4 regions of the Arthrobacter sp. KKT183 genome follow, and region 4 is predicted to be linked to each of the others. Evidence: riboswitches for the same ligand, from Rfam matches in the RefSeq annotation. Region 4 holds a riboswitch; each other region holds the start of a gene.
What was found. Region 4 has a riboswitch for cyclic di-AMP ahead of ACZ2GY_RS02550 (M23 family metallopeptidase). Riboswitches for the same ligand answer to the same signal wherever they lie in the genome.

Region 1 (3,354 bases), 660 kb from region 4:
ATGATCCGGCACCACTGGGCTGCGGTCCGTGAGAGCGGGACCTGCCTGGAGAACGCCGGCCACGCCGAGCTGCTCTCCCTCTGCGGAACCATCCGCCAGACCCAGTTGGAGGAGATTGGGCAGATGCAGTCCTGGCTGGAGGAATGGTACGACCGGCAGGGCGGCCGTCCCTCCGGTACGGTCTAAGCACCACAACACCGGGAAACAGGCATACGCGAGGGGCCGGGCTTTTTCCCGGCCCCTCGTGCTTGCGCGGGATTATAACCAGGTAGCGGGGTCGACGAGCGCGTCGTTGATCATGACTTCGAAGTGTAAATGGCAGCCGGTGGAATTGCCGGTGGTTCCGACTCCGCCCACAACGTCTCCCCGGGCAGCTGTTTGGCCTACGCTGACGGCAATGGTGGCGAGGTGGTTGTAGGTGGTCTTGAGCCCGTCCCCGTGGTCAATGACGATGCGGTTCCCTCCACCGTAGGGGCTCCATCCGGCTTCGGTGATGACTCCGCTGGCAGCGGCCATGACGGGAGTGGAACATGCGCCGGTGAGGTCGATACCGGTGTGCATTTCCCCTGGCGACCCGGTCAGTGGGTTGGTGCGATATCCGAAGGTCGAGACGGTGGTCATTTGGGCCAGCGGTGTGCCGAGGCCGGACTGCTCAGCGGGTTCGGCCGCAGACACATCCTCCGTATCATCGCCGGAGGTCGTCTCGATGGGACCATCGGCTAGAAGGTGGGATGAATTCACCGACCCAGTCGCCGGCTCAGTGGAGGCAGCACCGGGCACCGCGACACGGCTGAAATCCACTTCGGCCTTCGGATCGGCCTCAACGCTGTGCGCTCGTGGCTGTTGAGCGCTGTCCGCGGCCGAGCTGGTGGTGGATGTTTCCACGGACGATGGAGTCGCTGCGGTGAGGGAAATGCCGGCGAGAAGAGCGGCGCTGAGCACGCCGACGGCCGAGATCGCACCGGCGACCGGGGCAACGGGTGAAGCGCGACGGTTCGTCGCGCTACGGGTCACGGCGCGACGGCCGTGCTCGTGACGTGGGGCGGCCGCTGCTGCGCGGCGGCGTCCTGAGGCGGCGCGGCGCCGACCGTGCGCGTTATGGGAAGACAACGATGATCTCTACTCACTCAAACGGGGTGAGGGCATGCCGGAGTACAGGGGGAAATTACTCCGGCATGCCCAGGTGTGGGTAGGTGAAGAGCTTTGGGGCGGTTCGCAATCGCCCTGTTGACCCTTTCCTGCCCGGCTTAGGTGGCTGTTAGCCGTTGACCCGGACGAAGGATGATCCGGGGAGATCGCTCAGGGGGTGCAGGAGGGTGTCGTTGACACCATTCATGCCGCTGCTGATGACCTGGCCGTTACCTACGTAGATAGCGATGTGGCCGGGCCGGATGACCAGGTCACCTGGGGCTGGTGAGCCGACAACGGTCCCGTACTGGTAAAACTGCTCGGGCCCGAGGTCGCCGACAGACTTGCCGATGGATCGCAGTGCGACCTCGACGAGGATGGTGCAGTCCTGGGTACGGCCGATCTGAGCGTAGGCCGAAGCTACGAGCGCGGCACCAACACTGCTGCTGGCTGCAGGCGCAGGAGCCGGCTTCGGCTCGGGAGCCGGCACAGGAGCCGGAGCGGGCAGTGCCACTTCCTGCACGGCCATTTCCTGCACGGCAGGGGCCTGCTGTACCGGGGCGGTTTCCACCGTCTGCACGGCTGCCAGTGACGCCTCGGCTACGGGGGCCGGGTGCTCGACGACAGGAGCCGGCGCAGCGACAACTGGAGCGGGCGCAGCGGCGACGGCTTCGCGTTCGAAGGAGATATCGGCCGATGTGTCCGCGGACACCGGCTCGGTTTCCACGGTGGCGACCAACGAACTGGTGCTCACCTGACGCTGCGGTGCGTCCAGCGCCTGGGCCGGAAGGCCAGCGCTGAGAATGAGACCGGAAGCTGCGGTGATCACTGCAGCCTGGCGGCCTGCAGATCCCATATTGGAGGAGACAGCCTTGGAGATGACAGCCAACGTATTGGTCTGGGCCGGAACTGCGCGATGGCGCGCGGGGGCATGCCAAGTAGACATAAATCGAGTACCTTCTCCCAACGCCTGCGAGGTTAGCTGTCGGGTTCGGATGGGAGTCACCCGGCCGTGAAAACGGCTTAACCCCAAGGACCCTCAAAGCATGGGCCCGCGTACATGGTTCCCCCGCCTCTGCCAGCGGAAAACGGACGACCCCACCACGGTGACAGAGCTCGGCGATCCGTGTGGGAGTGCCTCCATGGGGGGCAGGCACGAGATTGAGAGTACCTCACCCCGCAGCGATTATCACAATTGGATCACGGCGGGTCTCCCCCTTGCCGCTGGAGGCTCCCGCCCTCATGGGGATCCGCGGAAACTATCTCTTGACATATACCCTGGGGGGGTATAATTTCGGAGGTACTGGATGACATTGTCCGGTTCCTCTGGAGCCGCACGTTCGACCAGTCCCCACATCATGCGCGACGGAAGCGCCCCGACATCCAGCGCTACCTGATCCCGCTCACCACGTAACGCAAGGAGTTCCCATGTGTGGCCCCCCCACCGCTGATCTGCGGCTGACTGAAAAGAACTCGGTCGGCTGCGCCTGCTGCGCCCCGCAGTCAGACGTTCAAGCCGACCCAGTACCTGCAGAAGCAGTTAATACCGAATTCGGTGTGGAGGGGCTGAGTTGCGGTTCCTGTGCCTCCAAGGTTGCGGACGCACTGACGACCCTGGACGGGGTTTCCGGTGTGCGGACCGACCTGGTCCCGGGAGGAACCTCGACCGTGCACGTCACGGGAAACCGTGCTTTGTCCGACGCCGAGGTCGCCCCGGTGATCCAGGACGCCGGATACTCGCTCACGACCGCCTGAGCAAGGAGGTACCACCTCGCACGAGGAAAGGACATGGCCATGAACACCAATCATCACAACCAGCCAGACCACAGCCACGGAACAACCACCCCAGGTGTGATCGATGAGGACACCCATGGACAGGCGATGCCCTCGGATCACCCGCATTCAGCGTTGGACGAGGACCACCGCAGCCATGAACACGGCCAGCACGCCGGACACAGCACAGCAATGTTCAAAAACAGATTCTGGATCAGCCTCGCCCTGACCATCCCGGTAGTCCTGTTCAGCCACATGTTCGCGATGATCCTTGGCTACACAGTCCCGGACTTCCCTGGAGCCTCGTGGATCTCCCCACTGTTGGGCACGGTCATTTTCGTGTACGGCGGCGCACCCTTCCTCAAGGGAGGGTGGACCGAGCTGAAATCCCGCCAACCCGGCATGATGCTGCTGATCGCCATGGCGATCAGCGTGGCATTCATCGCCTCCTGG
Region 2 (3,354 bases), 1.1 Mb from region 4:
GGCGCTTCCCTGCGCGGGGAGGATCACGCCGCTAAGCAGTCCGGCTGCACCCAGAACCATCGCTGTAGGTTTTATCCAATGCCCAGTAGTCGCGGTGGCTGGGGCTGCCGCCCGGCGACCATGCTTCGGACGGCGCTCCGCCGCCCGTCGGCCATGCGGCGCTGGTTGCGCACGGCGGCGGCCGGCGGTCTTGTGTGAGGACAAGAAGATTCCTTTCCGAACGCCGCTGAAGTTAGCTGTCGGATTCGGGCAAGGAACCAGCCCGGCCGTTCCAGTTCAAAACACTGGAATGGCTTCACCCCAAGGCAGCACAAAGGCCGCCACAAGAAGTGGGTCCTCCACCCCTGCCGGAATACGAACGGTACTGGATTCCCGGCAGGGTTAGGCGTTGAAACCAGCGTCACCAACTGATCTCGGCGACGAAGTCACTCTACAGGGACGGCTGTATAGTTACAATTTCGTAACCTGTTGAGAGTGGGACTCAATTGCAGCCCATCCACCTGCAGACGCGGCACCTACCAACAGAGAAAAACTGATGCGGAACAACTGCTAGCTTTCAGGTCAGGACCGAAGAACCTCTGAGGCTCCATCGGCAATCCGGCCCAACACAGTCAGCACCCTTGCTTTGCTCTGCCGTGGATCCTTCGATAGTGAGTAAGTTAGGCTGGCTCCGTGCCCGGTTCCGGGCATGCAGATGCCGATGACCCGGCGCCCTAGCCACCATGGTCATCGGCATCTGGTTCAACCTGCGTAGCCTGGCGTGATCAATTCCGCCAGCGCCCCTGTCGGTCCGCTCGCTTGGGTCTCCTTGCCCACTTTGACACCGCAAGGGCCGGAAGCGTCCGTCCTCAAGCAATCGATGAGGGACCGGAATGGGCACGCGTAGGGGTGTGGCAAGCTGTTGACCATGTCCGAAGTTTCCGCACCGCCATCCGCGATCCTTTACGACGAACGGTTGTGGCCGACGCCGTTTGTGTGGGTGCTTGCCTCAGGAGTGGCAGGAGCGTCGATCCTGGTGTTTGCACCGATCAGCATGCTGACCGGGATTATTGCCTGCATCCTGATCTTCCTCATCATTACCGCTCTCCTGGTGCTGTCTACCCCGCGGATCACTGTGACCACCAGCTCACTGGATGTTGGCCGTGCCCACATCGACCGGAAGTACCTGGGTGCGGCACGTTCCTATGTGAAACAGGAGGCCACCCATCAGCGCGGACCGGCGCTGAACGCCCTGGCGTATCTATGTATCCGCGGCTGGATCGACCCCGTCGTACGGATCGAGATAAAAGACGACGAAGACCACACCCCCTACTGGCTGGCATCAACCAGACGTCCAACTGAACTCGTCAAAGCTTTAGACCCCGCCCTACCGGAACACCGCCACGGCTCATAAGCTGCGCCTCTTCGTGAAGAGTGGCAGAAGAACCCCCGTTCGTGACGGTCCGGAAAAGCCACTGAAGTACCGAACCTGAAACGAATTCCAGGACAGGGCGATATGCCGAACCAGAGCTATACCGAGAAGGGTCTGAAAACTTTGAGGGCCAACGTTGTGTTGCCGTTATTGAAATGTGACAGGCAAGGACGCGACGGATATGATTCTCGCGGTGTCTTGGACTCGATGCGGGCGACACCCCTCCAGCAGATTGCCTAACTCTGTCGCTGGTGGAGGTCCGTCCTGAAACAGAACACGGCAGAGGCGGGGGAACCGAACGTTGGGTTTCGAAAGAAGCCCTAGGGGTTAAGGTGAAAGCGGCACTCATTCTCAGTGCTGTGGTACGCCCGGGTGGCTCCCATCCGAATCCGACAGCTAACTTCGCAGGCATTGGGAGAGGCTAGCCATGTCAAAAAATCGCCACACCGCGCGCCACCGCGCCGTCCCCACGAGCCCTCTGCACCACGTTGCTAAAGCGGCATCGGCGGGAGTGGGAACAGTAGGACGTCCGGCGGCGGTAGCCGTTGCTGTATCGGGTCTGGTGCTCGGGTCGATATTGCCGGCCCACGCCGGAGCGACCACCACCTCCTCCACCACGCCGCAGCAAACCCTCGATACAGCGGTCACCGAAACCGTGGGCGCGGCTTCTGCCGCTGCAGCAGTAGCAACGGGAGGTGCCACTCACATCGTTCAGCCTGGTGACACCCTCGGAAAGATCGCAGCCTCTTACGGTGTGAGCTTGGAAACGATCTTCGCTGTCAACGGGCTCGGCTGGGAATCCCTCATCTACCCCGGTGACGTCATCGCCCTGACAGGCGCCGCCAACGGCGTGAACGGTGTCACGGCGCCGGCAGCACCTGCGAGGGTGGAAACCAGCACCATGGGCATTACGACGGCGGCCAGCACCATTGAACGCGCACCCGCTCAGGCATCGAGCACTGTAGCGGCAAGCGGTGTCGGTGCGGCGCTGGTTGCTTCGGCTTACGCGCAGATGGGTGCTACCCAGGACTGCACGATCCTCGTTGAGGTAGCTCTGCGCTCGATCGGTAAGTCCGTCGGTGACTTGGCCCCTGAGCAGTTCTACCAGTATGGAACGGTCGTCGGATCCCCTGCCCCCGGCGACCTCGTTATCCGGCCAGGGCACGTCGCCATCTACGTCGGCAACGGGCAGGTCATCAGCAGCGGGATGAACGGCATGAACGCCACCATCCTGCATCCGCTGTCAGATCTGGCCGGGTCCTCCTTCGTCCGGGTCAACGCATAGCCACTAACCCCTGGCCAGCAGCACTCGAGTCCTCGCGGGTCCATCCCGGTCATGGGTGATGGGAATCGGATATCCGGCAGCGGGCACAGGGGACGGTTACCTAGCCGTCCCCTGTGCCGCTTCCTTGCTAGGTGTCTGCGGGTTCGTGGGCGCCAGGGAAGGGTGGAAGCGCCGTCGCTTCGTCCCAGCGGCTGGGACCGGCTTTTATGGGGTCGTTCTCTTGGGGTTCGAGAGCGGCGGTGCCGACGCGGAACTGGACCATCATGTCGTGGTCTTCGTGCGGAAGGTTGTGGCAATGGATCATGTAACGGCCGCGGTGGGGCCCGAATTTCATAAGCAGGTGCACGGTTTCCCCTTCACCGACGTAGACGACGTCCTTGGGCCCTTGCTCGTAGGAGTAGGTGGCCCGATCTTCCCCGCCGATGATCTTGAAGTCCACCAAATGGATGTGCATGGGGTGGAACCAGCCGCCGCTGGAGTTTTCGAATTCCCAGATTTCGGTGCTGTTCAGTTCGGGGTTGGCGACGATCCGTCGGTAGTTGCTCTCCACAACGTCAGCCCACGTTTGACCGTCAATGGTCCACTTGTCGGTGAGGTCATCGCGCTTGAGCCTGAAGTGCCGCCGGATCATGGCGTCGGTGGGCTTCAGCGCCATCAC
Region 3 (3,354 bases), 670 kb from region 4:
GGGCCATCCAGAAGTTGCTCAGATTGAAATAGAAATGGTCGATCGATCGGACCATCGACATTGACAACACCCACATCAAACCCAGGCTGACGAGTAGGATCACACCGAATTTTAAGTACATCCTGCCCATTCCGTGCCCTCCGTGGCCGGTGTCGTGCCGGTTCCCCTGCGGGTCTGACTCTTTCTCGGGTCCATCCTGCCCGCGTCGCGATTTCTGCGGCGAACTGCTCACCGATTCCTCCCTCCGCTACGGTTTCACTGAACTAGTTGAGGGTCGCGAGCAGTTCCTCACAGGCCTTCTCGCATCGGCGGCATGCTTCAGCACAGATCCGGCAGTGATCATGCATATCGGAGTGCTGCCCACATTCATCCGCGCAGGCCTTGCACGCGATGCGGCATGCTTCCACGATCGCCCTGGTCAGGTTTGCGTCGTAGCCGGTGTGCCGGGACAGCACGTTCCCGGTCGTGGCGCAGATATCCGCGCAGTCCAGGTTGGTGCGAATGCATTTGGTCAGTTCGGCGACCATGTCCTCGCTCAAGCAGGCATCGGCGCAGGCGGTACAGGTCTGGGCGCATTCAAAGCAGGCTTCGATGCACGCGGCGAGTTTTTCCTTGTCCACTCCTCCCAGATCCTTCGGGTAGGTATCGAGCATGGACGTCACATGATGTGTCATTGGTTTCTCCCATTATTGGTGAAGGCTGACAGATACAGCCCTGTTTGGTGAAGTGTTGTCGCGGGAAGGTGTAAGCCCGCGTCCAGCCGACATGTCGGCGAAAAGAATGCGTTGAACTACCGCCTGCCCGGATGCTTGAACCGGGGCGCGAGGGGACCGCCCGGTCTATGTCCGACTGATCGATAGCGCGGTCAAGGACGGGGTGAAGTGCTCCAGTTTTTCCAGCGTTGGGTCAGGCTGGGCAGGAGGCATCAGAGCAGCAAAAGGGAGCTGGCTAACGGGAACGCTGAAGTTCGCAGGATTGTCACCGAGGACAGCACGGTGTGCAGGAGGCGTCGCTTCGGAAGTATCTGCACGTTGTTGGCAACAGGGAACCGTAGCCGGAGACCCCACGGAACCATCAGCTGCCTCTACAGGGGATGCTTCGCCAACTACCGCGACAGGCGAAGTGTTCACCGCCATGCCCATGGTTCCTCCGGGCCCGTGGCTCATCTGCAGGCACAAGGCCGCAGCAGCCGAGGTGGAAAATGCCACCAAAAGCGAAAAGGCCAGCATCACCTGCAGCACCGTTCGAACGGTGCCATGTAGGCGAACGCGTGCTCGCTGCGAAATGGTTGTTCCCTCCCGAACGACTCCTCTAGCTGTCCGACCACCCTAATGAATACTAAGCATGGTGACCAGTGCCGGTTTCTACTCGTCGGGTTAGCCGAAAGAGGATGCCCGCGAAACGCGCCAGGGCCCGTAACTGCAGTCCCACGTCGTCTGGAAAACCGCACGTCGTCTGAAAAACGCTGGAGAAGGATCATGCACGACACTGCAGCCAGAGGGCCAGCGCATGGGGAGCGAACATCAGATTCGTTACCTGAACGTGACATTTCATACCTAAGAGGGTATTCTCGTGAGGTATTCCCGGCACCAGCCGAGAATATTCCTGTGCAGAATGCCGAGTCCTGCCGCTGCCCGGGATCCGTCCGTAATTCCGTTCGGCAGGAACGGGGGACCCACAGATTTACGGGCCATCACATGGTCCTTGGGGTTAAGACGTTTCTGCTTCCGTCCCGGAAGACGAGAAACGACCGGGTGACTCCCATCCGAACCCGACAGCTCACCCCGCAGGCATGGGAGAGGCAATCACGCATGTCACGCAACATTCCGGCGCGCCACCGCGCCACCGTCAATCACTCGATCGTCCTTAAGGGACTGTCCCACTCGACCAAAACCGGTGCCGTCGCACTGGGTCGGCCGGCCATTATCGTCGCAGCAACAGGCGGTCTCGTTGCTGGCGTGGGGGCACCTGCCCAAGCGGGAACCTACGCCCAGGAAGCAGCTACCACAGCCACCCAGGCGCCGGTCTCCGCCCCAGTCGCGGAAGTTCCGGCTGCATCCTCGGCATCGGTTCACACCGTGGTTTCCGGCGACACCATGGGGGGCATCGCAGCCCGCTACGGCATCGAACTCAATACCCTGCTCGCCCAGAACAACCTGTCCTACGCGTCGATCATCTACCCCGGACAGCAGGTCACAGTGTCGGGCGCAGCAGCCGCCTCGACCGATGCTCCGGTAACCGCAGCCCCGGTAACCGCAGCCCCTGCCGCCATCCCGGAAGCGGCACCGGCGAACCAGGTTTCCTACACAGTGGGTAGCCAGCAGGAAGCCCGTATCTCCCTGGCCTCAAGTAGCATCACTCCGGCCCAGCAGTCAGCTCCGACTGCTTCCTCAAGTGGTGTCGGTGCCGCTCTGGTTGCCTCGGCGTACGGCCAGCTTGGTTCCATCCAGGACTGCACCATCCTCGTTGAGGTTGCGCTGCGCTCCATCGGCCTCAACGTAGGCGATCTTGGGCCGACCCAGTTCTACCAGTACGGCACCGTCGTCGGGACCCCAGCCCCCGGTGACCTGGTCATCCGGCCCGGTCACATCGGCATCTACGTCGGTAACGGCGAAGTAATCAGCAGTGGAATGAACGGTGCAAACCTCACCATCAAGCACCCACTGTCCGACCTCGCAGGCTCGTCCTACGTACGAGTCAACGGCTAATCTCTAAGCCGTTTCCCTAGTGTGGAAGAGCAGCAGGCACCTTAGAACGGGGGTGCTTGCTGCTCTTTCTTTTTGCCCAGGACGTGGAAGTACTGCGCCCGGCGTTCAAATGTCCAGCAACAAACCGGCTGGAACTTCTCCGGGATCAAAACGAGCCCACCTGAAATGAAGCCCACCCAAGGGATCTCAGGTATAGATTCCTCGTACCGTGACCGCAACAAGGCTCGGGATGGCGTCCCGGGAGGAGAGCGATCGGGCGGAGCTGAGGGCCTCGATGCAGTACCTGGCAAGGTCCGCCGGGTCCATCGCCAAGTCCGCGGCACTCTCCTGAGCGTCTTCACGGATAAGGTCCGCGATGAAGGCCTCAAGGTGCTGATGCGCATGATCGATATGAGTGGCCCGATGCAGGGCCGGGGCAGACGCGTCGTGGCTCGGCCTGTCATAGACGATCAGCGCGTAGGCCTCTAACACGGCCAGCAACTGCCGTCCCGTGCCGGCTGCTTCAATTCCTAGCGCCGATGAACGATGATGACACCCGCGAGTGGGGGTCGGCGACGTCCCGCGGGGAGTGGGCCCTCATGTACGTCCGGGGGCTGACCATCAGGCAAGGCAAAAAACAACTGTGAGTCTTACGACGGCTGGTCTG
Region 4 (3,354 bases):
CTGAGCTGCCACGGCACTGAGGGTCTTGACTGCCTGGGCCGAGCGCTGGGCGTCAGAAGCGCCATGAGCCGGAAGGCCTGCGGTGAGGACGAGTCCGGAAGCAGCGACGATGACTGCTGCCTGGCGTCCTACGGAACCTGCGTTCGAAGACACAGCCCTGGAAATGGCTGCGAGCGAATTTGTATGAGCCGGAACCGCACGATGGCGCCCCAGCGCAGAGCTATTTGACACGTTGAATTGCCTCTCCCTACGCCTGCGAGGTGAGCTGTCGGATTCGGATGGGAGTCACCCGGCCGCGGATCGTCTCAGATCCAGCGACTTAACCCCAAGGACTTCAAGAAGAAGCCCACAATTGGTTCCCCCGCCCCTGCCATGCGATTGTTGCGAACGGAACTCGTACAGTGGCAGAGCTAGGCGATCTGCACGAGTGCCGCCGAACCCCCTGCGATTCGGCACGAGTTAGACGGTACATCAGTTCTCTGGCTATGTCACATTCCGGTCACGGAACGGTGTGTTCATGATTACGACGCGGCCAACCGGCGCGGAAAATGACTCAGAGCCAGCCGAGCGGATCGACGTTTTTGCCGTCGACAAGGACCTCAAAATGCAGGTGGCATCCGGTTGAGGCGCCTGTGGAACCCACGCGTGCTATCGCGTCGCCACGCTCCACAACCTGGCCCACCGCCACGTCCATGGCCGACAGGTGGTTGTAGGTGGTTTCCAGTCCGTTGGCATGCTTGATCACCACACGGTTGCCGCCCCCGTATGCGTGCCAGCCTGCAAACGTGACGGTGCCGGCCGCAGCCGCCAAGACGGAGGTCCCGCAGGCTTCGCTCATGTCCTGTCCGGTGTGGAGTTCCCCTGCACCGGTGATTGGGCTGATCCTGGCTCCGAAAGCGGAGCTCATCACCATACGGTCCAAGGGTGCTGAGAGAGAGCCCTTGGCCTCCGCAGTCACGATGTCTCCACCGGATGCGGAAACGATCTCGGCAAGCTTCGCATCGGGATCGAAGGTGCTGTGCAGTGCCGCGCGGTCAAATGAGACATCCGCACCGGCGGCAGCCTGCACTGGCTGCAGTTCTTCCTGCTCAGCTGCAGCAGCCACGGTTTGCGCTTCAGCGGGCACCACTGCGGCGGTGGTGGGCAGCGCAACCGTGAGCACCATGCCAGAGGCAGCGGCCGCAATGGCAACCTTCTGGCTGAGTCCGGCGAAGGAAACGTCGCGGCGAGTGCTGGCTGCGCGGCGTCGTCGTTCGGTGCGTTGGGCATCACGGGGGCGTAAGGAAACTACCGGGGCTACCGTTCCGGTGCGGGCTTCACGGCGGGGCAGCGGATTATCCGGGCAGGTGGAAACCGGCGCCGGGAAAGCGTTGATTTCAGTGCACACCGGGCTGGACGGCGCTGCTGCTTTGTCCGCAGCCTGACGTGCCAAGCGCTCAGCTCGTTCCCGCCTATGCGCATCGCGTGGCCGCGCTTCAGCGACCGGGGTGCTCGCACGGCGGCGCCCCGAAGCAGTGTTCGACAAGGAGACCCTTTCTCATTTTTTGCCTGCGAAGTTAGCTGTCGGATTCGAGTATGAGAAAACTCGGTTCAGATCCCTGCGGTGTGGCAGCATCCGAACTTCACCCCAAGGCCATGGCATGCCATGACCGGTTGTGGGTCCTCCGCCCCTGTCCATCTGTGTAACACTGCGTTCGCTGACAGGGTTAGGCAGGCGAACCAGGTAACGCTGGAGTATCAGCGCCAGGAACCAACTATAGCCGTGAGCGCCGGAAAGTAATCATTTCGTAACCATGCTGTGGATATCCTTCGGGAATCCAGAGCCTTCCAGGTCCGGCGCCTCAGAACTGCGGCTGAACCGCCACAAAAACATGCGAAGCAACTTCCGGCGGCAACTCCAGCGCACCCTCCACGCCGGGCACCCGAACGGACACGTAGTCTCCCACTGCCTGTAGGGTCATCTGCGCTCCGGGACGCAGACCGCCTTCGTCCAGTTGGGTCAGCAGTTCGGGATCCACCTGAATGGGTTCGGCCAGCCGGACAAGGGTCACAATCGAACCCGCAGTGTAGTTTGCCATCGTGTCCGTAAGCGTGCGCACGCCCAAGGTGAACGCTTCCGACGGGGTACCGCCCAGGGCCTCAAGGCCAGGGATGGGATTGCCGTAGGGTGATTCGGTCGGCTGGCCCAGCAGCTCATACAGGCGCCGCTCAACCCGCTCGCTCATCACGTGTTCCCACCTGCACGCCTCATCGTGGACGTAGGCCCAGTCCAGGCCGATGACATCGGAGAGCAGTCGTTCCGCCAGCCGATGCTTGCGCATCACCTCGGTGGCCCGCCGGCGCCCGAGCTCGGTCAGTTCAAGGTGACGGTCGCCGGTCACCACTACGAGTCCGTCACGTTCCATCCGACCGACAGTCTGCGAGACCGTAGGGCCTGAGTGACGAAGGCGCTCGGCGATCCGGGCACGCAGCGCAACGATGTTTTCTTCCTCAAGTTCAAGGATTGTCCGCAGATACATCTCGGTGGTGTCGATGAGGTCCGTCATTTGCGGGGTTCAGCTCCTTGGCACTGGTGCGGTTTGAGCGTTGATGCAGCGGCTGCCTGCAGTGCCCAACAGATGGGCCGCCGTCGTCATCCCTACGCCCCACAAGGTTAACCCATTTACACAGCGTCACCCGCCCCGCTGATCCGGGCGCATCCGAAGCCGGTCACAATGCATCTGCGCTGAGCGTGCTGGGGCAGAATGGTCTGCGACCCCATCGCAAGCAACCTCCCTGGAGTAACCATGAGCGATCCCGCCGACATCCGCATCCCCGCCGAGCTGCTGCCGCAGGATGGCCGGTTCGGTGCGGGTCCCTCCAGAACGCGCCCCGAGCAGCTGGAAGCGCTGAACCGGGCAGGAACGGCCCTGCTTGGAACCTCACATCGGCAGGCACCGGTCAAGAATCTGGTGGGTTCGGTCCGGGCCGGTTTGATGGACTTCTTCGGCGCCCCGGAAGGCTACGAAGTGATTCTCGGTGTTGGAGGGTCCACTGCTTTTTGGGATGTCGCCTCCTTCGGTCTCGTTGAAGCACGCGCGCAGCATCTCTCCTTTGGTGAGTTCGGATCCAAGTTCGCAGCGGCGACGTCCAAGGCACCATTCCTGGGCGAGTCAACGGTCATCACCTCTGACCCCGGCTCCCGGCCGGTGCCCGTCGCGGAGCCGGGCATCGACTTCTATGCCTGGCCGCAGAACGAAACCTCAACCGGTGTGGCGGCGCCGGTCGAGCGGGTGGCGGGCGCGGATCACGGCGCGCTCATCTGCATCGATGCAACCTCCGCTGCCGGCGGGTTGTCGGTGGACGTCTCAGAGG

Region 1: linked by a shared signal. The riboswitch ahead of ACZ2GY_RS16570 (NlpC/P60 family protein) and the one ahead of ACZ2GY_RS02550 (M23 family metallopeptidase) in region 4 are both predicted to bind cyclic di-AMP.
Region 2: linked by a shared signal. The riboswitch ahead of ACZ2GY_RS07540 (LysM peptidoglycan-binding domain-containing protein) and the one ahead of ACZ2GY_RS02550 (M23 family metallopeptidase) in region 4 are both predicted to bind cyclic di-AMP.
Region 3: linked by a shared signal. The riboswitch ahead of ACZ2GY_RS16545 (LysM peptidoglycan-binding domain-containing protein) and the one ahead of ACZ2GY_RS02550 (M23 family metallopeptidase) in region 4 are both predicted to bind cyclic di-AMP.

Annotation. Positions count from the first base shown of each region.
Region 1 covers NZ_CM145770.1:3,507,258-3,510,611, forward strand. The annotation lists gene ACZ2GY_RS16560 (DUF305 domain-containing protein) at 1-186, shown strand, start outside; gene ACZ2GY_RS16565 (M23 family metallopeptidase) at 259-1,110, opposite strand; gene ACZ2GY_RS16570 (NlpC/P60 family protein) at 1,259-2,074, opposite strand; cyclic di-AMP (ydaO/yuaA leader) riboswitch at 2,081-2,260, opposite strand; gene ACZ2GY_RS16575 (heavy-metal-associated domain-containing protein) at 2,557-2,883, shown strand; gene ACZ2GY_RS16580 (copper-translocating P-type ATPase) at 2,923-3,354, shown strand, end outside.
Region 2 covers NZ_CM145770.1:1,581,624-1,584,977, reverse strand. The annotation lists gene ACZ2GY_RS07550 (M23 family metallopeptidase) at 1-204, opposite strand, end outside; cyclic di-AMP (ydaO/yuaA leader) riboswitch at 208-398, opposite strand; gene ACZ2GY_RS07545 (DUF3093 domain-containing protein) at 908-1,393, shown strand; cyclic di-AMP (ydaO/yuaA leader) riboswitch at 1,670-1,836, shown strand; gene ACZ2GY_RS07540 (LysM peptidoglycan-binding domain-containing protein) at 1,839-2,696, shown strand; gene ACZ2GY_RS07535 (multicopper oxidase family protein) at 2,824-3,354, opposite strand, start outside.
Region 3 covers NZ_CM145770.1:3,503,121-3,506,474, reverse strand. The annotation lists gene ACZ2GY_RS16555 (DUF305 domain-containing protein) at 1-61, opposite strand, end outside; gene ACZ2GY_RS16550 (four-helix bundle copper-binding protein) at 264-674, opposite strand; cyclic di-AMP (ydaO/yuaA leader) riboswitch at 1,607-1,808, shown strand; gene ACZ2GY_RS16545 (LysM peptidoglycan-binding domain-containing protein) at 1,812-2,708, shown strand; gene ACZ2GY_RS16540 (hypothetical protein) at 2,895-3,179, opposite strand.
Region 4 covers NZ_CM145770.1:511,883-515,236, reverse strand. The annotation lists gene ACZ2GY_RS02555 (NlpC/P60 family protein) at 1-231, opposite strand, end outside; cyclic di-AMP (ydaO/yuaA leader) riboswitch at 237-396, opposite strand; gene ACZ2GY_RS02550 (M23 family metallopeptidase) at 554-1,432, opposite strand; cyclic di-AMP (ydaO/yuaA leader) riboswitch at 1,530-1,723, opposite strand; gene ACZ2GY_RS02545 (metal-dependent transcriptional regulator) at 1,842-2,546, opposite strand; gene serC (phosphoserine transaminase) at 2,787-3,354, shown strand, end outside.